4 regions of the Streptomyces sp. NPDC030183 genome follow, and region 4 is predicted to be linked to each of the others. Evidence: riboswitches for the same ligand, from Rfam matches in the RefSeq annotation. Region 4 holds a riboswitch; each other region holds the start of a gene.
The links. Region 4 has a riboswitch for cobalamin ahead of ACZ4Z2_RS27495 (energy-coupling factor ABC transporter permease). Riboswitches for the same ligand answer to the same signal wherever they lie in the genome.

Region 1 (4,963 bases), on a different contig from region 4:
GGGATCTCCCAGGCCGTGCGGTACAGCGCCCGGACGTCGGCCGGGATCCACGCGAAGTCCTGCACCGAGCCGTTCGAGTCGCGCAGGGCCTCCCGGGTGCGGGCGTCCCACACGCCCAGCTCCTTGAGGTCCTTCACCAGATAGGAGTTGACCTGCAGGAACTCACCGGAGAGGGTCTCCCGCTTGAACAGGTTGGACACCTGCGGCTCGATGCACTCGTACACACCGGCGATCGAGGCGATCGTCGCGGTGGGCGCGATGGCGAGGAGCAGCGAGTTGCGCAGGCCGACCGCGGCGATGCGCTCGCGCAGGGCCGCCCAGCGCTCCGGCCAGGTGAACTCGACGCCGTAGTGGTCGGGGTGCAGCACACCGCGGGCCGTACGGGTCTTCTCCCAGGCCGGCAGCGGGCCGTTGCGCTCGGCGAGGTCGGCGGACGCCTCGTAGGCGGCGAGCATGACGCGCTCGGCGATCCGGGTGGACAGGGCCTTCGCCTCGGCCGAGTCGAAGGGCAGCCGCAGCTTGAAGAAGACGTCCTGGAGGCCCATCGCGCCGAGACCGACCGGGCGCCACTTGGCGTTCGAACGGCCCGCCTGCTCGGTGGGGTAGAAGTTGATGTCGACGACCCGGTCCAGGAAGGTCACGGCGGTGCGGACGGTCTCGTCCAGCCGCTGCCAGTCGAGGTCACCGGTCGCGAGGTCGACGAAGGCGCCCAGGTTCACCGAGCCCAGGTTGCAGACCGCCGTCTCCCCGTCGTCCGTGACTTCCAGGATCTCCGTGCAGAGGTTGGAGGAGTGGACCACGTGGCCCGGCTCGGCCGTCTGGTTGGCGGTGCGGTTGGCGGCGTCCTTGAACGTCATCCAGCCGTTTCCGGTCTGCGCGAGCGTGCGCATCATGCGGCCGTACAGGTCACGGGCCGGGATGGTCTTCCGCGCCAGCCCGTCCGCCTCCGCCCTGCGGTACGCGGCGTCGAACTCCTCGCCCCACAGGTCGACCAGTTCCGGCACGTCGGCCGGGGAGAACAGCGACCACTGCTCGTCCGCGTTGACCCGTCGCATGAACTCGTCCGGGATCCAGTGCGCCAGGTTCAGGTTGTGCGTACGGCGGGCGTCCTCACCGGTGTTGTCGCGCAGCTCCAGGAACTCCTCGATGTCGGAGTGCCAGGTCTCCAGGTAGACCGCGGCCGCGCCCTTGCGCCGGCCGCCCTGGTTCACGGCGGCGACCGAGGCGTCCAGGGTCTTCAGGAACGGCACGATGCCGTTGGAGTGCCCGTTGGTGCCCCGGATCAGCGAACCGCGCGAACGGATGCGGGAGTACGACAGCCCGATGCCGCCGGCGTGCTTCGAGAGGCGGGCCACCTGGTGGTAGCGGTCGTAGATGGAGTCCAGCTCGTCCAGCGGGGAGTCGAGGAGGTAGCAGGACGACATCTGGGGGTGTCGCGTACCGGAGTTGAAGAGGGTGGGGGATGAGGGCAGGTAGTCGAGGCGGCTCATCAGGCCGTACAGCGCGGCGACCTCGTCCACGGACCGAGCGGTGTCGTCCTCCGCGAGGCCGGCCGCCACCCGCAGCATGAAGTGCTGCGGCGTCTCCACGACCTTGCGGGTGATCGGGTGCCTGAGGAGGTAGCGGCTGTGCAGTGTGCGCAGCCCGAAGTAGCCGAAGCGGTCGTCCGCGGCGGGGTCGACGAGCGCGTCGAGCCGCTCCGCGTGCCGGCGCGCGAACTCCGCCGTGCGGTCGGCGATGAGCCCTTCCCGGTGGCCCACGGCGACGGACTCCGTGAACGTCGTGACGCCCTGGGAGGCGGCCTCGGCGCGGATGGAGATCGTCAGCAACCGGGCGGCCAGCTTCGAGTAGGCGGGGTCCTCGGAGATGAGGCCGGCGGCCGCCTCCGTGGCCAGCTCGCGCAGCTCCGTCTCGTCCGCCCGCGCGGACCGGCCGCGCAGCGCGGCGGCGGCGACCCGACCGGGGTCGGCGTCGGGCAGGTCGGCGGTCAGCTCGGTCAGGGTCCGCAGCAACGCGGCACCGGGACCGTCGGTCTCCGTCGCCGGGGAGGCGGGAGCCGGTCCGGCGGGGGCCGGGGTGGCTGAAACCGGGTCGGCTGGCGCGATGGTCACGTGGGGGCTCTCCCTCGCTCGGCACGGGGCCCAGCGGAGGGCAGGCAGCAGCACACGAGCGCACGGGGGCGTCGCGTCCACCGGCCCACTCCACGAGGCCCGGACGTCAGGGCACCCGGACCGGACGGCCGGGCGCACTGTCGGCAGGTCCTCGGACTGGACTCGCGTGCGAACGCACGCAAGTACACCGTTGCGGGACAGTTCCGGATTCGCACCGGATTCCCCTGCGGCGACAGCGAGCATGAGCATACATCTTGTGTTGGGCTGCCGGTCCACCCCCAGATGTAGTGTCGCGGTGACTTCGGAGCGTGTCATAGCGTCAACTCATAGGTGAGCAGGGTCAGGTCCGGAAGGTGTGGGACGGGGTTCCAGTCGCGTGCCGGCGTTCGAACAAAGCCCAGCCGTTCGTAGATGCGGTGGGCGGAATGCATGGTCCGCTGGGTCGACAGCACGACCCGGACGCAGCCCTCGACGGCTCTGGCGCGCTCGACGCAGTGGCGCACGAGGGCCTCGCCGATGCCGCGGCCACGGGCGGCGTGCTCGACCGCCAGCATCCGGATCTCGGCCTCCCCGGAGGTGGCGATATCGGCCATGGCGCCTCCGGCCGGGACGAAGGTCACGCCGCCGACCACCCGCCCCTCCGTCACGGCCACGAGCACCTCGGCCGCGGCGGCCCGCCGCGCCACGTCCCGCAGTTCGCCGAGGTATGCGTCGCTCTCGCCGAAGTCCAGCAAGCCGTCCGCCAGGTAGGCCTGGGCGGTGATGTCGCCGAGGTCGGTGTACTCGTCGGGGGAGATGTGCCGGATCGTGATGTCCATGGATCGCAGTCTGCACGAGGAGGCGGTCGGCAGGTCCGCGGTTGTCCACAGGGGCGGTTGATCGTGTGATTGTCGGTGTGGCTGAGGGCTGAGGGCTGAGGGCTGAGGGCTGAGGGCTGAGGGCTGAGGGCTGAGGGCGGGGCGGCGGGTGGTGGGTCGGTCAGGGCAGTGCCGGCCAGTGCGGCAGCGTCGTCACGAAGTGCTCGCTGAAGTCGCGGGGGCCGGGGCCCAGGGCGACGCGGCCGGTGACGCGGAGGCGGGCTGTCAGGGAGGGGGACTCGGAGTAGTAGATCCGCTGGGCGTCGGCCGGCACGAACACGCTCTGGCCGCGTGTGAGTTCGCTCGCGCACTCCACGACGACGGCCCCCTCGGCGGCCGTCACGAACGCCTCGTCCCCGCACACCCCCACCGCCAGCGGGTCGTGCAGCGGACACGTGCCGTCCCCGCCGTGGCGGGTGTAGGCGTTCATGTACGTCCGCATCAGCCGTGCGGCGAGCGCCGTGCCCGGGCCCGCCGCCTCCAGCGCCGCGAGGTCCGCGGGGCGGAACAGCCAGCCGTGGGAGGCGTCCAGGTCGACCATGGTGAAGGGGATACCGGAGGAGAGCACGATCTCGGCGGCGTCCGGGTCGGACCAGATGTTGAACTCGGCGACCGGGGTGAAGTTCCCCGGCACCTGCGCGGCGCCGCCCATGAACACGAACTTCGCGACGCGGCGGGCGAAACCGGGATCCTCCAGCAGGGCGATCGCGACGTTCGTGAGCGGGCCGGTGGCGCACACCGTCAACTCGCCCTCATGCTCACGGGACAGACGCAGCAGGGCCTGGGCGGAGGACTCCGTGGGGTGCGGGGCGGTGGAGTCGGGCAGGGACTCGTCGCCGAGGCCGGCCCGGCCGTGGAAGGCGGATGCCTCGCGGTAGGGGAGGCGGGACAGGGGGCGGCCGGCGCCCCGGTGGACGGGGACGTCCGTGTCGATGCGGAGGGCTCGGGCCAGGGCGCGGGCGTTGCTGTAGGTGGCTTCGGCGGGGAGGTTGCCGCCGACCGAGGTGTAGGCCCTGAGGTCCCACAGGCCCGTGCCGAGGAGGTACTGGAGGGCTACGGCGTCGTCGATACCGGGGTCGCTGTCCAGGACGATCGGTGTGGGGACGGTCACGGGGTCAGGGTAGCCGGGGGTGTGTCTGCTTTTCGGGTCCCTTGGGCGCCTATGAGATCGGGGGGTTCGCCGCGTCGGCGGGCGCGGGTTCGTCGTGGTCGCTCGCGCGGTTCCCCGCGCCCCTTCTGGGCCTTCGGCCCTTCAAAGGGGCGCGGGGAAGCCGCGTGTCAGAGCGTCAGTGGCTCGAACCCGCCGTCGCCGGGGGCAGTTCCACCTGGACGCCCGCGTCGCCCGCGTCGGCCGTGTAGTCGCTCGGCTTGGTCTCGTCGATGCCGTCGGGGGCCTTGGCCGCCCGGAGGACGAAGGTGAGGACCACGGTCACGGCCACGTTGAGGAGGAACGCCGTGAGGCCGATGTAGCCGATCTCGCCGATGCCGGGGATCTCCGCGGAGGAGCCGCCGAAGTGCTTCTGGGACGGGTTGGTCGGGGAGGCGACCCCGTACGCGGCCAGGGTGCCGTAGATCATGCCGACCGCCCAGCCGGCGAGCAGGGCCCAGCGGTGGAACCAGCGGGTGAACAGGCCACCGACCAGGGCCGGGAAGGTCTGGAGGATCCAGATGCCGCCGAGGAGCTGGAAGTTGATGGCGACGGTCTTGTCCATCGTCAGGACGAAGACCAGCGCGCCGACCTTCACCAGCAGCGACACCAGCTTGGAGACCTTGGTCTCCTGCGCGGGCGTGGCGTCCGGCTTGATGAAGTCCTTGTAGATGTTGCGGGTGAAGAGGTTCGCCGCGGCGATGGACATGATCGCCGCCGGCACCAGCGCGCCGATGCCGATCGCCGCGAAGGCCACGCCCGTGAACCAGTCCGGGAACATGGTTTCGAACAGCTGCGGGATGGCCAGCTGGCCGTTCTGCACGTTGACGCCGGCCGCGATCGCCATG
Region 2 (4,963 bases), on a different contig from region 4:
CAACCATGCGGCGATCCTGCCAGGAGGCCGCCGGGTGACCGGAATCCGTCGCACGGCTCCACGGCCCGACCGGGGAAGTTCGCCCGGCGCCGACGGGGCCCAGGCGCGGGTCACGCACGGAGGCCGAAGCTCCGTTTCAGTTCGAGGACATCGGGGAAGGCGCGCCCGCGGATCGGCGGAGGGCGCCCCCGTGGACACAAGCGGAACCAGGGCGGCCCGATCGCTACACCCTCCGGTACGCCTCAGTTCATCTTCCGTTCACCCAGGTTGCCTACGGTCCAGATGCCACTGACATCCAAAAGAAGCTCGGGTAAATGGAAAACTTCTCGCTGATCCTCGCGATCGTGGTCATCACCGCGCTCGTGTTCGATTTTACGAACGGTTTCCACGACACCGCCAACGCGATGGCCACCACCATCTCGACCGGCGCCATGAAGCCCAAGGTCGCGGTGGCCATGTCCGCCGTGCTCAACCTTGTCGGCGCGTTCCTTTCCATCGAGGTCGCCAACACCATCTCCAAGGGACTCGTCGACGAGTCCGGCATCCAGCCAGAGGTCATCTTCGCGGCGCTCGTCGGCGCCATCCTCTGGAACCTGCTGACCTGGCTGGTGGGACTCCCCTCCAGTTCCTCGCACGCCCTGATGGGCGGCCTGATCGGCGCCACCATCGCCTCGGTCGGCACCGGCGCCGTGCACGGGGACGTGCTCGTCACCAAGGTGCTGATCCCCGCCGTCGCGGCCCCGCTGGTCGCCGGCGTCGCGGCGATGTTCGCCACGCGGCTGACGTACAGGCTCGGGCAGCACACGAGCGAGAAGGCCGCCGGCAAGGGCTACCGCGCCGGTCAGATCGCCTCCGCCGGTCTGGTCTCGCTGGCCCACGGCACGAACGACGCCCAGAAGACGATGGGCATCATCACCCTGGCCCTGGTCGCCGGCGGCGCTCTCGCGCCGGACTCCGACCCGCCGGTCTGGGTCATCGTCTCCGCGGGCATGGCCATCGCCCTCGGCACCTACCTGGGCGGCTGGCGCATCATCCGCACCATGGGCAAGGGCCTGACCGACCTCCAGCCGCAGCAGGGCTTCGCCGCCCAGACCAGCGCGGCGACGGTCATCCTGGCCTCCTCGCACCTGGGCTTCTCCCTGTCCACCACGCACTCGGTCTCCGGCGCGGTCATGGGCGCGGGCCTGGGCCGCAAGGGCGGTGTGGTGCGCTGGTCCACCGCCACCCGGATGTTCGTGGCCTGGGGTCTGACCCTGCCGGCCGCGGCGCTCGTCGCCGCGCTCGCCGAGTGGGTGACGTCCCACGGCACCTGGGGCACGGCTCTCGTCGCGGTCTTCCTCGTCGCCTCCAGCGCCGCGATCTGGGTGATCTCGCGCCGTGAGGTGGTCGACCACACCAATGTGAACGACACCGAGGAGCCCCCCGGTGTGGTGACCACGGCCATCGCCGCGGTGACCCCGCCGCCGACCGCCGCCGTGGCCGAGGAACTCGCGGCGACGATCCCGGCCCCCGCGGCCGCGACCGCCGGCGCCGAGGCCCCGGCCGGCCCCTCCGCCCCCACACCGGCCGTCTGAGCCCCGCGCCCCTAGGAAGACACCACCATGCACATCGACTGGGCAGCACTCGGCTCCGTCTTCGGAGTCAGCCTCGTGGTCACCGTGGCCCTCGTCGGCCTGTTCACCCTGGGGATCGTCGGCCTCTCCAAGCGGGAGACGGCGACCGCCTCCGGCGGCTCGGCCGCCCTCGCCACGACAGCGGCGTACGCCTGCTTCGCGGCGTGCGCGGCGGCGGTGGGCTACGGGATCTACCTGATCATGGCCTGAGATCACACCCGCCCCACGGCCCGGGACCGCAGCCACTGAGGTCCCGGCCCCGTAGGACACCCGTCCCGCCCACGGTGGGACACCGCGACGAACCCCTTGTGCCTGTCACCCCGGCGCAGGGGGTTCGTCGTCGTTCACGGCGTCCGGTGACCGGGGTTCGGGCCCCACCACAGGCCCGCTCCCGTGGCGACGAGGGTCGTCACCGCCATCCAGACGACGGCCCGCGCCTCCGCCGCCGGCACCCACAGCGAGGCCAGGGCGCCGACGCCGACGGCGAACACCCCCGCCACCGTGCTGAACAGCACCAGCGGGGCGGCGGCCGTCACCCGCGTCCGCCGGTCCCACGACGCCCCCGTGCGGGTCCGCGCGACCGTCTCGGTCCGGTCTTCCATCGTGCGCACCTCCCGTCCCCGGACGGGCCTTCACGAGCCGTCCGCTCCCGGGTCCCGAGCTCCGCCAGAAAACCACAGCACGCCGTGTGACGGAAGAAGAACAGAGCGTTCTGACACCTGTTCGAGCACGCACCGGGGCGGGCGCCGGGAAAGGGCACGGAAAGTGCCGCTTCGGGCGACTGACGGCATTTCAGCGATGTGGGGCTCAGCACACCGCTGCGCCGCAGGTCAACAGCAAGTTGACGGGTCTTCCGGGGCCGTGGTGGACTGCCGGGGCCATCTACGACGGCAGGAGAGGAAGCCGGTGCGAGTCCGGCGCGGTCCCGCCACTGTCACCGGGGAAGAACCTTCCCCGGGAGCCAGGAACTCTCGTCGTCGGTCTCGTCGAACCAGGGCGTGGACACCCTGAGTGAGGACATGAAGCCATGCGCGGCTGCCGCTTGAGATTCAGCACCCGGTCCTTGCCCGACCCCGCGATCGGCTGAACGCGTGCGTGCCGATCGCGTCTTCGCGTACGGCGCCACCGCCGGGCTCCTCGGTGACCTGCTGCTCGGCGATCCCCGCCGGGGGCATCCCGTCGCCGTGTTCGGGCGGGCCGCGGGCGCCGTGGAGCGGGTGTTGTGGCGGGACCACCGGGGGTGGGGCGCGCTGCACACCGTGGTGTGCGCCGGAGGCGCCGTGGCGCTGGGGGCGGTGGCCGCCGCCGCGGCACGGCCGTCCCGCGCCGCGTCCGTCGCGCTGACCGGCGCGGCCACCTGGGCCGTCGTCGGGGGCACCTCCCTCGCCCGGGAGGCCCGTGCCGTCGGGCGGGCGCTGGAGGACGGGGACGTCGAGGCCGCGCGGGCCCGGCTGCCGCATCTGTGCGGACGGGACCCGCAGGCACTGGACGCGGACGGGATCGCCCGGGCCGTCGTCGAGTCCGTCGCCGAGAACACCTCGGACGCCGTCGTCGGGGCGCTGGTGTGGGGGGCGTTGGGCGGTGTGCCCGGACTCGTCGGGTTCCGGGCCGTCAACACGCTGGACGCCATGGTCGGGCACAAGTCGCCGCGTCACCGGCGGTACGGGTGGGCGTCCGCCCGCCTCGACGACGTGGCGGGGTGGCCGGGAGCCCGGCTCACCGCCCTGCTGGCCGCCGCGGCCGGCGGGGACGCCCGGGGCGCCGTACGGGCGTGGCGGGCGGACGCGCGGAAGCATCCGAGCCCCAACGCGGGGCCGGTGGAGGCGTCGTTCGCCGGGGCGCTCGGCGTCCGGCTGGGAGGCACCTTGTCGTACGGGGGGCGGGTCGAGCACCGGCCCGTGCTGAACACGGAGGGGCGGGCCGTCACCGTGGGGGACATCGAGCGGGCCGTGCGGCTGTCGCGGCGCGTGGGCTGGCTCGCGCTCGGCGTCAGCGCGGGCGCGTCACTGCTGCGGGGCCGCGTCGCGCGGGGCCCGGCACGGGAGTTCACGAAGGGCCGCTCCCGGCGGTCGAAGGGGGCGTCATGACGGGCGGGGGGCTGTTGGTCGCCGGCACCACCTCCGACGCGGGCAAGAGCGTCGTGACGGCCGGGATCTGCCGGTGGCTGGTGCGGCAGGGCGTCAAGGTGGCGCCGTTCAAGGCGCAGAACATGTCGCTCAACTCGTTCGTGACGCGGGAGGGCGCCGAGATCGGTCGGGCCCAGGCCATGCAGGCGCAGGCCTGCCGGGTGGAGCCGACGGCGCTGATGAACCCGGTGCTGCTCAAGCCCGGTGGGGAGCAGAGCAGTCAGGTCGTGCTGCTCGGCAAGCCGGTCGGGGAGTTGAGCGCGCGGGGCTACCACGGGGGACGGCAGCAGCGGCTGCTGGGGACCGTGCTCGACTGTCTCGCCGAGTTGCGGGGCACGTATGACGCGGTGATCTGTGAAGGGGCCGGGAGTCCCGCCGAGATCAATCTCCGGCGGACCGACATCGTCAACATGGGGATCGCCCGCAACGCCGGGCTCCCCGTGCTCGTCGTCGGCGACATCGACCGCGGGGGCGTGTTCGCCTCGTTCTTCGGGACGGTGGCGCTGCTGTCGCCCGAGGATCAGGCGCACGTCGCCGGGTTCCTCGTCAACAAGTTCCGCGGGGACGTCTCCCTGCTGGAGCCGGGGCTCGACATGCTGCACGGGCTGACGGGGCGTCGGACGTACGGGGTGCTGCCGTTCCGGCACGGCCTCGGCATCGACGAGGAGGACGGACTGAGGGTGTCCCTGCGTGGGACGGTCCGCGAGTCGAACGTGTCGCCGCCCGTCGGGGAGGACGTGCTGCGGGTCGCCGTCTGCGCGATTCCCCTCATGTCGAACTTCACCGACGTGGACGCGCTCGCCGCCGAACCCGGTGTCGTGGTGCGGTTCGTGGACCGGCCCGAGGAGCTGGCCGACGCGGACCTCGTCGTCGTCCCCGGAACCCGGGGCACCGTGCGGGCGCTGGACTGGCTGCGCGAGCGGGGCCTCGCCGACGCGCTGCGCGCCAGGGCCGCCCACCACCGGCCCGTGCTCGGCATCTGCGGCGGCTTCCAGGTCCTCGGCGAGCACATCGAGGACGACGTCGAGAGCCGCCGGGGACAGGTGGACGGGCTCGGCATCCTGCCCGTACGGGTGCGGTTCGCGCGGGAGAAGACCCTCACCCGGCCGGAGGGCGAGGCCCTCGGGGAGCACGTCACGGGGTACGAGATCCATCACGGGGTCGCCCAGGTCGCCGGGGGCGAACCCTTCCTGGACGGGTGCCGGGTCGGTCAGACCTGGGGCA
Region 3 (4,963 bases), on a different contig from region 4:
CTGGACGCCCGGCCACACCCCCGGGCATGTCTGCCTGCACCTGGAGGAGGACCACCCCGCCGAACTCCCGGGCCGGGGGCGGCTGTTCTCCGGCGACCACCTGCTCCCCGAGATCAGCCCGCACATCGGCCTGTACGAGGACCCCGACGACACGACGGTGACCGACCCCCTCGGCGACTACCTCGACTCCCTCGAACGCGTCGCCCGCCTGTCCCCGGCCGAGGTCCTCCCGGCCCACCAGTACACGTTCACCGACGCCCCGGCCCGGGTACGGGAACTGCTCGCGCACCACGAGTCCCGCCTCACCGACCTGCGCGGCCTCCTCACCACCCCGCTCACCCCCTGGCGACTCGCCGAACGCATGGAGTGGAACCGCCCCTGGTCCCAGATCCCCTACGCCTCCCGCAACATCGCCGTCGCCGAGGCGGAGGCCCACCTACGCCGCCTGGTGAAACTGGGCCGGGCCGAGGCGGTGACGGGGAGCGATCCGGTGACGTACGTGGCGGTGTGAACCTGGCGGCGGGATGCGCGGCAGTGTGAACCGAGCGACGCCGTACGCAGCAGTGTGAACCGAGCGGCGTTTTGCGTGGCCTCAGCGAGCGCCGGCCGAACGGATCAACTCCCGGACCCGGTCGAGCAGCCGCACTTCCCGCCCGCTCATCGTCGGGTTCTTCGCCCGGCGGGCGATCGCTTCCGTCAGTCCTTCCTCCGTGAGGGCTCCGCTGAGGGCCACGTGGCCGTTGCGCGGCTGGTGAACGAGGAGGCCGGTGAGGGTCGCGTGGGCGAGGGAGGCGCGGGGGTCGGCGGTGTCGGCCGCGACCTGCGCGAGGATGACCGCCGACATGCCCCAGTCGAGACCGGGCGGGCCCTCCTCACTGTTGGCCCAGTCGATGACGCGGGGGCCGTCGGGGGTGAGGAGGACGTTCTCGGGGTGCAGGTCGAGGTGGAGGACTCGGGCCGCCGGGTCGGTGGAGCGGCGGGGCGGGAGCGCGTGCAGCGCGTGGAGGAGGCGGGCCAGTTGGGCGCCGGCCTCCTCCGGATCGAGGGCGCCCGCGGCGATGGCCTCCAGCATGGTCGGGCCCGAGAGCCGTTCGAGGACCAGGTCGGTACGGGTCGCCGTGCGGACGCGGGGTGCGGGATAGCCGTGGGCGTGCACGTGCCCCATGATCTCGGCCTCGGCGATGGCGTCGCCCCAGCCGTCGCGGTAGCGGCGCAGCACCCATGCGCTGTCGGCCTCGATCTCGTAGACGTCCGCCGTGCGCCCCGCGCCCAGCAGTCTCCCCGTTCGCATGTCCCCGAACCTACCGCCCGGCACGGGCGGCCCACAGGCCGGTTTCTACCGGCAGGTAGAGTGGCCGGGTCGTCACGCCCGTACAGGGGGAAGCCGGTGCAAATCCGGCGCTGACCCGCAACCGTGAGCCGAAGCCGCCCCAGGGATCGGCGAGTCGGACTGCCCTGTGCGGAACTGTGACCGGCTCGCGTCACCGGCGTCCGCCGGTGTACGGCACCGTCGAGGAATACGGAGCCGAGCCGCCCGGCGTCGCGCCGTGGCGCCCGGCTCCCGTCAGGGAGAGGCACCGCCGATCATGAATGTCCGCCGCAGCGCCGCGGTCGTCGCCGTACTGGCCGCCACAGCCGGGGTCGGCACCGGACTCGGTACCGGTCTCGCACCGGCCGCCCTCGCCGACGACACCGCCCCCGCCGCGCCGTCCGCGTCGCCGTCGCAGGCGATACCCACCGGCCTGTACGGGTCGACGGACCCCAAGTACGACGGTGTCTGGCGGCAGTCGCTCACGCTGGTCGCCCTCGACGCCGTGGGCGAGAAGCCCGGCGCCGGTGCCGTCGAGTGGCTGCTCGGCCAGCAGTGCGCGAACGGGGCGTTCGCCGCGTACCGGCCCGATCCCACCGCGAAGTGCGACGCCAAGACGGCCGTCGACACCAACAGCACCGCCGCCGCCGTGCAGGCGCTCGCCGCCGTCGGCGGTCACGACGCGGAGGCCGAGCGGGCCGTCGGCTGGCTGAAGGACAACCAGAACGACGACGGGGGCTGGGGCTTCGCCGCGGGCGGGCCCAGCGACGCGAACTCCACGTCCGTCGTCATCGGCGCGCTGACCGCCGTCGGCGAGACACCCGGCGCGCAGAAGAGGGCCGGCCACTCCCCTTACGACGCCCTGCGCGCCCTCGCGCTCCCCTGCGCCGTCGGCACCGAGGGCAGCGGGGCCTTCGCCTACCAGCCCGACAAGAAGGGCGGGCTCGCCGCCAACGCGGACGCCACGGCCGCCGCCGTGGTCGGCAGCCTGGGAGAAGGGTTCGTCGTCGACGCCGGGAAGACCGGGGAGGCCGGCAGTTCCGGGGACTCCGGCGGCCCTGGTACGACCGGGGAGTCCGGGGCCGCCGCCGGGTGCTCCAGTGGCACCTCGCCCGAGGACGCGGCCCACAACGGCGCCCTGTACCTCGCCGGTGCCCTCATCTCCGACGGCTACCTGAAGTCCGTCCTCCCGGGCGCCGACGACCAGCCCGACCTCGGCAACACCGCCGACGCGGTCGTGGCGCTGGCCGCCGCCGGGGACACGGAGGCCACCGGGAAGCCGCTCGCCTGGTTGAAGAAGAACTACGGCCCCTGGGCGGCGAAGTCCGGCCCCGCGGCGTACGCCCAGCTCATCCTCGCCGCGCACGCCGCCGGCACCGACCCGCGCGACTTCGGCGGCGCGGACCTCGTGGCGCAGTTGGCCGAGACCGGCCCGGCGCGGGACGTGGACGACTACAGGAGCGTGCCGGACGACGGCACGGCCGACGGGGACGGGGGCGACGGGGGCATCGCGACCGGTGTGGTGCTGGGCGCCGGCCTCGGCCTCGCCGCTCTCGCCGGGGCGGCACTGACCCGGCTCACCCGGAAGCGGCGCCGGCCATGACCCGGGCACGGCCGCGGAGGCCCGCCGGGCGCCTGACCGCCGCGCCGGCGTCGGTCGTACTCGTCCTGTTCCCGCTGGTGGGGCTGGGCGGGCCGGCCCATGCCGCCGCGTATCGGTACTGGTCGTTCTGGGACCGAGGCGCGGACGGTTCCGGGTGGGTGTACGCCACGCAGGGGCCGTCGACCGCGCGGCCCTCGGACGGGGACGTCCAGGGCTTCCGGTTCGCCGTCAGCGCGGACTCCGACGACGCCGCCGAGCCGCGCGGGGCCGCCCGCTTCGACGCCATCTGCTCGGGTACGGCCGCCCGCGACGGGCAGAAGCGGATCGCGCTCGTCATCGACTTCGGCACGGCCGCGGACGCCCCCGCCGGTGAGACGCCCCCGCCGCCGCGCACCGCCTGTGCGCGTGTGCCGTCGGACGCGACCACCGCCGACGCGCTGGCCGCCGTGGCGAAGCCGCTCCGCTATGACACGAACGCGCTGCTCTGCTCCATCGCCGGTTACCCCCGGAAGGGCTGCGGGGAGGTGGTCGCCGGTGACGAGTCGTCCGACACCACCGGCTCGGGCGCGAACACCACCGGCCCCGACGCCTCGAACACCTCCGACGCCTCCGACGCCTCCGACGAGAAGGGGCCCTCCGTCGGCCTGTTCGCCGGCGCGGGCGCCGTCGCGGTGCTCGGGGCGGCGGCGGTGTGGCAGGCCAGGCGACGCCGCCGTGACTAGCCACGGGCCGGTGGACAGCGGGGACCACCGGTGGGCCGCGCGCGCCGCCGAGGGCGCACGGGCCGCTGAGGCCACGGGGGCCGCCCGAGCCACGCCGGCCGCCTACGTCACGGAAGCAGCTCAAGCCAAGCCGGCCGCCCAGGCCACGCGGACCGCCCGAGCCACACGATCCCCGCACCCCACCCACCCCCAACGCCCCTCCCCCCGCAGCGTCCACGGCCACCACCCGCACCCCCTCGCCTGGTGGCTCTGGGCCCTGGGGCTCGGTACCGCCGCGTCGCGTACCACCAACCCGCTTCTCCTGGCCCTCCTCATGGCCGTGGCGGGCTACGTCGTGGCGACGCACCGCACGGACGCCCCCTGGGCCCGCTCCTACACCGCGTTCGTGAAGCTCGGTCTGGCGGTGTTGGTCATCCGGCTGGCCTTCGCAGTGGTGCTCGGCTCCCCGATCCCCGGCACGCACACCCTCCTCACGCTCCCCGAAGTCCCGCTCCCCGAATGGGCGCAGGGCATCCGCCTGGGCGGCCGGGTGACGGCGGAGGGCGTGCTGTTCGCCCTGTACGACGGTCTGCGCCTCGCCGCGCTCCTCATCTGCGTGGGCGCCGCGAACGCCCTCGCGAACCCGGCCCGGCTGCTGAAGTCACTGCCCGGCGCGCTGTACGAGGCGGGCGTGGCGGTGGTGGTGGCGATGACGTTCGCCCCGCACCTGGTGGCGGACGTGCAGCGGCTGCGCGCCGCCCGGCGGCTGCGCGGGCGGCCGGACCGGGGGCTGCGGGGGTTGCTCCAGGTCGGACTGCCCGTCCTGGAGGGCGCGTTGGAACGGTCGGTGGCCCTGGCCGCCGCGATGGACTCGCGTGGCTACGGCCGCACCGCCGAGGTCCCGGCCCCCGTCCGCCGTACGACCGCCGCGCTCACCCTCGGCGGACTGCTCGGCGTCTGCGCGGGAACGTACGGCGTCCTGACCGCCGCCGGCGGCACCTACGGCCTCCCCGTCCTGCTCACCGGCCTGGCCGCCGCCCTCGCGGGCCTGCGCCTGGGCGGCCGTCGTTCGCCCCGCACCCGCTACCGGCCGGACACGTGGGGTGTACGGGCGTCGCTGGTGGGGGCGTCGGGCGTGGCCGTCGCCGTACTGCTGGTCCTCTGCGAGGCGTACGACTCCGCCGCCCTGCACCCCACCGTCCTGCCCCTGACCGCCCCGGCCCTCCCGCTGTGGCCGGCCGCCGCGGTCCTGGTGGGCCTGCTGCCGGCCTTCACCGTGCCCGGGCAACCGCCGGCTCCGGTCACCACCGACACCGCCCCCGACACCGCCCCCGACACCGCCCCCGACAC
Region 4 (4,963 bases):
CCGCCAGGGCGGAGACACCGAGCGCGGCGAGCGCCTCGTCCACCCGAACCCGCACCTGGTCGTCGGGCAGCCCGAGGTTCAGCGGCCCGAACGACACGTCCTGGGCGACCGACGCCGCGAAGAGCTGGTCGTCGGGGTCCTGCACCACCAGCTGGACGGTCGTCCGCAGCCCGGTCAGCCCCTTGCGGTCGTACGACACCGCCCGCCCCTCGACCGTCAACTCGCCCGCGCGGGGCCGCAGTCCCCCGCTGAGCAGCCGCATCAGCGTCGTCTTGCCGCTGCCGTTGCGGCCGAGCAGGGCGAGCGCGCGGCCCTCTCTGACCTCGAAGTCGAGATCGCTGAGCACGGCCGGGCCGTCCTCGTACGCGAAGGACACGCCCCGCAGGGCCACCAGCACGGGCTCGCTCATGTCAGCGGCCTTTCCAGGACGAAGGTGAGAGCGGCCACGGCCGCGAGGAGGACCACACTGACCGTGGTGAAGCGGATCGAGACCCGCGCCTCGGGCACCAGGACGCGCAGGGTCCCGTCGTAGCCCCGCCCGGCGAGCCCCGTCTGGAGCCGTGCCGCCCGGTCGAAGGCCCGCACGAACGCCGTCGCGCCGAGCCCGGCGAGGGAGCGCCAGGTGGCGGCGCGCGTGGTGTGGCCGAGCCGGGCGGCCTGCGCGTCGCGGATCCGGCGCACGGAGTCCAGGAGCAGGAAGCTCATGCGGTACGTCACCAGGGCGACGTCCACGACCGCCGGCGGCACCCCGGCCCGCACCAGGCGCGGCAGCAGATCCGACATGGGGGTCGTGAAGGCGAACAGCAGGACGCCGAGGGAGGCGGCGGAGGTCCGCAGCAGCAGCTCCGCCGCACGGACCGGACCGCCCTCGGCCAGGGCCACCAGGCCGCCGGGGCCGCCGACCTGGACCAGCAGCGGCAGCGCGCCGGTCACACAGAAGCCCAACGGCACCCGGTACGCGCGCCACAGGCGGTGACGCGGCACGCCCGCCGGGCCCAGCAGCACGACGAGCGCGGTCGCCAGGACCAGGGCCGCGCCGGGCCAGGGCGGCAGCGAGATCGCGAGCACGGTGAGACCGAGCCCGAGCACGGCCTTGTCCACGGGGTGGCGCCGGCGCCAGCGACTGCTGTGCGCCGCCTCGTCGATCGGCAGCACGTGGCGTCAGACCTCTTCCGCGCCGGACCCGGCCGGCGTCCTCGCGCCCTCCTGCCGTTCCAGGGCCCGCGCCTCACCCTGGCGGCGGCCCCGGTGCAGGCCGAAGTAGTAGGCGAGGACGCCCGCGCCGAGGGCGGCCTGGAGGGAGAACAGCGCGGACTCGATCTCACCGGAGGGAGGCTGGTACAGGGGGGAGAACCACGGCTTGTAGTCCGGCTCGATCTCGGTGATCGCGCTCTCGGCCTCCCCGTCCGACCCCGTGAACGGTTCCTTCTTGTGGTCGCCGAGGCCGAGGGCCAGCGGCAGCACCGCGAGCGCGGCCACGACCACCAGCAGCAGCAGGTTGATCTTCGTGTTCCGGCTCATCGCGCCACCGCCTCGGTCGTCGTGTCCCGCTTGCCCGCCACGAGCACCCCGAGCCGCGTCAGCTCGCCCTTGCTCGACTGCGTCAGCAGCCGCATCACGAGGACCGTGAGCAGGCCCTCGCTCACCGCGAGGGGGAGCTGGGTGACGGCGAAGATGGAACCGAACTTGCCGAGCGCGCCCAGGAACCCGCTGCTCGGGTCGGGGAACGCGAGGGCGAGCTGGACGCTGGTGACGCAGTAGGTGGACAGGTCCGCGAAGAACGCGCCGGAGAACACCGCGACCATCAGCGGCACGTCGTAGCGCCGCAGCACCTTGTAGACGGCGTATCCGACCCAGGGGCCGACGATCGCCATGGAGAAGACGTTCGCGCCGAGCGTGGTCAGGCCGCCGTGGGCGAGCAGCAGGGCCTGGAAGAGCAGGGTGATGGTGCCGAGCACCGCCATGATCGGCGGCCGGAACAGGATGGCGCCGAGTCCCGTGCCGGTGGGGTGGGAGCAACTCCCGGTGACCGACGGCAGCTTCAGCGCGGACAGGACGAAGGTGAAGGCCCCCGAGGCACCGAGCAGCAGCGTGCTCTCGGGATGCTCCCTGACCTCACGGGTGAGTGACCGGACTCCGTGGACGACGAACGGCGCGGACGCGACACCCCAGGCGATCGCGTGCGCCGGAGGAAGGAAACCCTCGGCTATGTGCATGGCTCAGCAGACCCTCTCCAGCACCTCGTGGATGGTTGACGTGCCTTGGCCGGTCTCCTGGCTGACGGGTACCACCGCCCGTGCTCCGCCTTCCCGGGTCACAAGGACCCAGTGGCTGTCCGCGAGGACTGGAGCCGGACTTCCCGATCACAGTGGCGAGGGCCGCACCGGCATCACACCGGATTTCCCGTTCACCAAGGCGTGGTGACAGTAGTGCCCGCACAAGGGCGCTGACAAGCGCAGACGGGGGCGTGAAGGCGGTGGTGAACAGCACACACCCCGGCGCACGTCACACCCGTCGCATGCGGCGCACGGCGCGGACAGGGCCCAACGCCCCTGCCCGGTACGACGGATCCGCCGCTCCGGCGGCCGTTGCGGCACCGCGGGCCGCCGTTGGCCGGGGCGCGGCCCTGCGCTTGAATGCAGGCTTCACACCTTCGGCACAAGGGAGTCAGCTGTGCACCGCCCGACCCTGGCACGCACCACGCGCCGTCTCGGCGTCCTCACCGCGACGGCGGTCGCGTTCGCCGTCGCCACCGCGGCACCGGCCGCCGCCCACGCGGAGGTCGAGGCGGAGGGCGCCCGCGCCCTCGACCAGAACGTCGAGCTGAGCTTCTCCGCCGAGTCGGAGTCCCCCTCAGCCGGCATCACCAAGCTGGAGGTGATCCTGCCGAAGGGCATCGCCCCCGCCGACATCACCTACGAAGAGGGCCCCAAGGGCTGGAAGTTCGCCGTCACCGACCGGGGTTACACCGTGTCGGGACCGAAGCTCGCGGTGGGGGAGGACGCCGAGTACGAGGTCACCGTACGTCAGCTGCCCGATGCCGAGTCGCTGGTGTTCAAAACCCTCCAGTCCTACAGCGACGGCACCGTGGACCGCTGGATCGAACTGGACGACTCCGGCGGCGACGGACACGGCCACGGTCACCCCGCGCCCCGTCTGGACCTGAAGCCCGCCGCTCCCGGCGCGAAGCTCGTCAGCCCCACCCCCAGCCCTTCGGAGGAGCCCTCGACGACGGCTCCCTCGCCCGAGCCCAGCGCCGACACCCCGGCGCCGTCGTCGAAGCCCGCGGCGGACGACACCGACGGCGACGACGGTCTGCCCCTGGCCGTGCCCGTCGGCCTCGGCGCGGCCGTCCTGGTGCTCGGCGGCGGCCTGTGGTGGTGGCGAAGCCGCCGCGGCGGAGCGGCCTGACACCTCCGGCCCCGGACCTGACCGAACCGTGGCACGAGCTTTACTGCGAGCTAGTTGCAGCTGCCAAACAGCGGCACAAGGCTGAGGGGGCCCGACCGCTCGTCGACAGAAGGCGCACGTGCCATGGCCACCGTTCCCGACGCCGCCCGCCCCGCCCCCGGCGGGGAGGGCGGCTTCTCATGGCGTCGGATCCGCGCCTCGATGACCCGCGAGGAATGGGCGGGTCTCGGCGCGATGGCCGCGTTCATCCTGGCACTGCACCTCGTCGGCTGGTTCACGCTCGTCGTGATCGTCGCCCCCGAGCACTACAGCGTGGGCAGCAGGACCTTCGGCGTCGGCATGGGGGTCACCGCCTACACCCTGGGCATGCGGCACGCCTTCGACGCCGACCACATCGCGGCCATCGACAACACCACCCGCAAGCTGATGGGCGAGGGGCGCCGGCCGCTGTCGGTCGGCTTCTGGTTCTCCCTCGGCCACTCGTCGGTCGTCTTCGCCCTCACCTTCCTGCTCTCCGTCGGCGTCAAGGCCCTCGCCGGGCCGACCCGCGACGACCACTCGGGGCTGCACGCCCTCGCCGGCTGGATCGGCACCACCGTCTCCGGGACGTTCCTGTACGCCATCGCGATCGTCAACCTGGTGATCATGGCGGGCATCTGGAAGGTGTTCCGCGCCATGCGGGCGGGCTCCTACGACGAGGCCGCGCTGGAGGAGCGGCTGAGCGAGCGGGGCTTCATGAACCGGTTCCTCGGCCGGCTGACGAGGTCGATCACGCGGCCGTGGCAGATGTATCCGCTCGGACTGCTCTTCGGTCTCGGCTTCGACACGGCCACGGAGGTCGCGCTGCTGGTGCTGGCGGGATCGGGTGCGGCCTCCGGGCTGCCCTGGTACGCGATCCTCTGCCTGCCCGTCCTGTTCGCGGCCGGCATGTCCCTGCTCGACACCGTCGACGGCTCGTTCATGAACTTCGCCTACGGCTGGGCGTTCTCCCGGCCCGTCCGCAAGGTCTACTACAACCTCACCGTCACCGGCCTCTCGGTCGCCGTCGCCCTCATCATCGGGACGGTCGAACTCCTCGGCCTGGTCGCCGAGAAGGCCGGTCTGCAAGGCCCCTTCTGGGACCGCGTCGCGGGCGTCGACCTCAACGCCGTCGGCTACGTGGTCGTCGCCCTCTTCTTCGTCACCTGGGCGATCGCCCTGCTGGTGTGGCGTCTCGCCCGGATCGAGGAGAAGTGGACGACGGGCTGAACCCTCCCGCGCGCCCCGCATACGAATCTGTCTCGATCCTCGGGCCCGCCCGAGGACGACGCCACGATCACGCCATCATGAGGCCATGAACAGGCCGTCGCCCCGCCTCCACACCCCCGAGTGGTTCACGGCCGACGCCTCGACCCTCAACGTCGCCCTCGTGTACCCGATGCAGGGGCCCGCCGGCATCTTCGGCCCCGCCTGCGGGGCCTGCGCCCGCCTCGCCGCCGAGGAGGTCAACAAGGGCGGGGGAGTGCTGGGCCGGGAGCTGCGCCTCATCGAGGTCGACGGCGGGGCCGAGCCG

Region 1: another riboswitch for cobalamin. It lies ahead of ACZ4Z2_RS35415 (ribonucleoside-diphosphate reductase subunit alpha); the one in region 4 lies ahead of ACZ4Z2_RS27495 (energy-coupling factor ABC transporter permease).
Region 2: another riboswitch for cobalamin. It lies ahead of ACZ4Z2_RS32035 (cobalamin biosynthesis protein); the one in region 4 lies ahead of ACZ4Z2_RS27495 (energy-coupling factor ABC transporter permease).
Region 3: another riboswitch for cobalamin. It lies ahead of ACZ4Z2_RS14490 (prenyltransferase/squalene oxidase repeat-containing protein); the one in region 4 lies ahead of ACZ4Z2_RS27495 (energy-coupling factor ABC transporter permease).

The regions. Positions count from the first base shown of each region.
Region 1 is NZ_JBVIBK010000045.1:12,689-17,651, forward strand. Features, by position in the region: gene ACZ4Z2_RS35415 (ribonucleoside-diphosphate reductase subunit alpha) at 1-2,111, opposite strand, end outside; cobalamin riboswitch at 2,237-2,360, opposite strand; gene ACZ4Z2_RS35420 (GNAT family N-acetyltransferase) at 2,423-2,929, opposite strand; gene ACZ4Z2_RS35425 (nucleoside hydrolase) at 3,090-4,079, opposite strand; gene mctP (monocarboxylate uptake permease MctP) at 4,255-4,963, opposite strand, start outside.
Region 2 is NZ_JBVIBK010000033.1:53,774-58,736, forward strand. Features, by position in the region: gene ACZ4Z2_RS32015 (class II aldolase/adducin family protein) at 1-7, opposite strand, end outside; gene ACZ4Z2_RS32020 (inorganic phosphate transporter) at 315-1,574, shown strand; gene ACZ4Z2_RS32025 (hypothetical protein) at 1,602-1,823, shown strand; gene ACZ4Z2_RS32030 (hypothetical protein) at 1,958-2,215, opposite strand; cobalamin riboswitch at 2,462-2,603, shown strand; gene ACZ4Z2_RS32035 (cobalamin biosynthesis protein) at 2,705-3,700, shown strand; gene ACZ4Z2_RS32040 (cobyric acid synthase) at 3,697-4,963, shown strand, end outside.
Region 3 is NZ_JBVIBK010000010.1:155,749-160,711, reverse strand. Features, by position in the region: gene ACZ4Z2_RS14500 (MBL fold metallo-hydrolase) at 1-511, shown strand, start outside; gene ACZ4Z2_RS14495 (phosphotransferase) at 593-1,291, opposite strand; cobalamin riboswitch at 1,336-1,460, shown strand; gene ACZ4Z2_RS14490 (prenyltransferase/squalene oxidase repeat-containing protein) at 1,587-2,912, shown strand; gene ACZ4Z2_RS14485 (SCO2322 family protein) at 2,909-3,634, shown strand; gene ACZ4Z2_RS14480 (energy-coupling factor transporter transmembrane component T) at 3,891-4,963, shown strand, end outside.
Region 4 is NZ_JBVIBK010000024.1:113,676-118,638, reverse strand. Features, by position in the region: gene ACZ4Z2_RS27510 (energy-coupling factor ABC transporter ATP-binding protein) at 1-409, opposite strand, end outside; gene cbiQ (cobalt ECF transporter T component CbiQ) at 406-1,155, opposite strand; gene ACZ4Z2_RS27500 (energy-coupling factor ABC transporter substrate-binding protein) at 1,162-1,521, opposite strand; gene ACZ4Z2_RS27495 (energy-coupling factor ABC transporter permease) at 1,518-2,216, opposite strand; cobalamin riboswitch at 2,247-2,430, opposite strand; gene ACZ4Z2_RS27490 (DUF1775 domain-containing protein) at 2,674-3,411, shown strand; gene nicT (Nickel transporter NicT) at 3,535-4,659, shown strand; partial or broken gene ACZ4Z2_RS27480 (substrate-binding domain-containing protein) at 4,745-4,963, shown strand, end outside.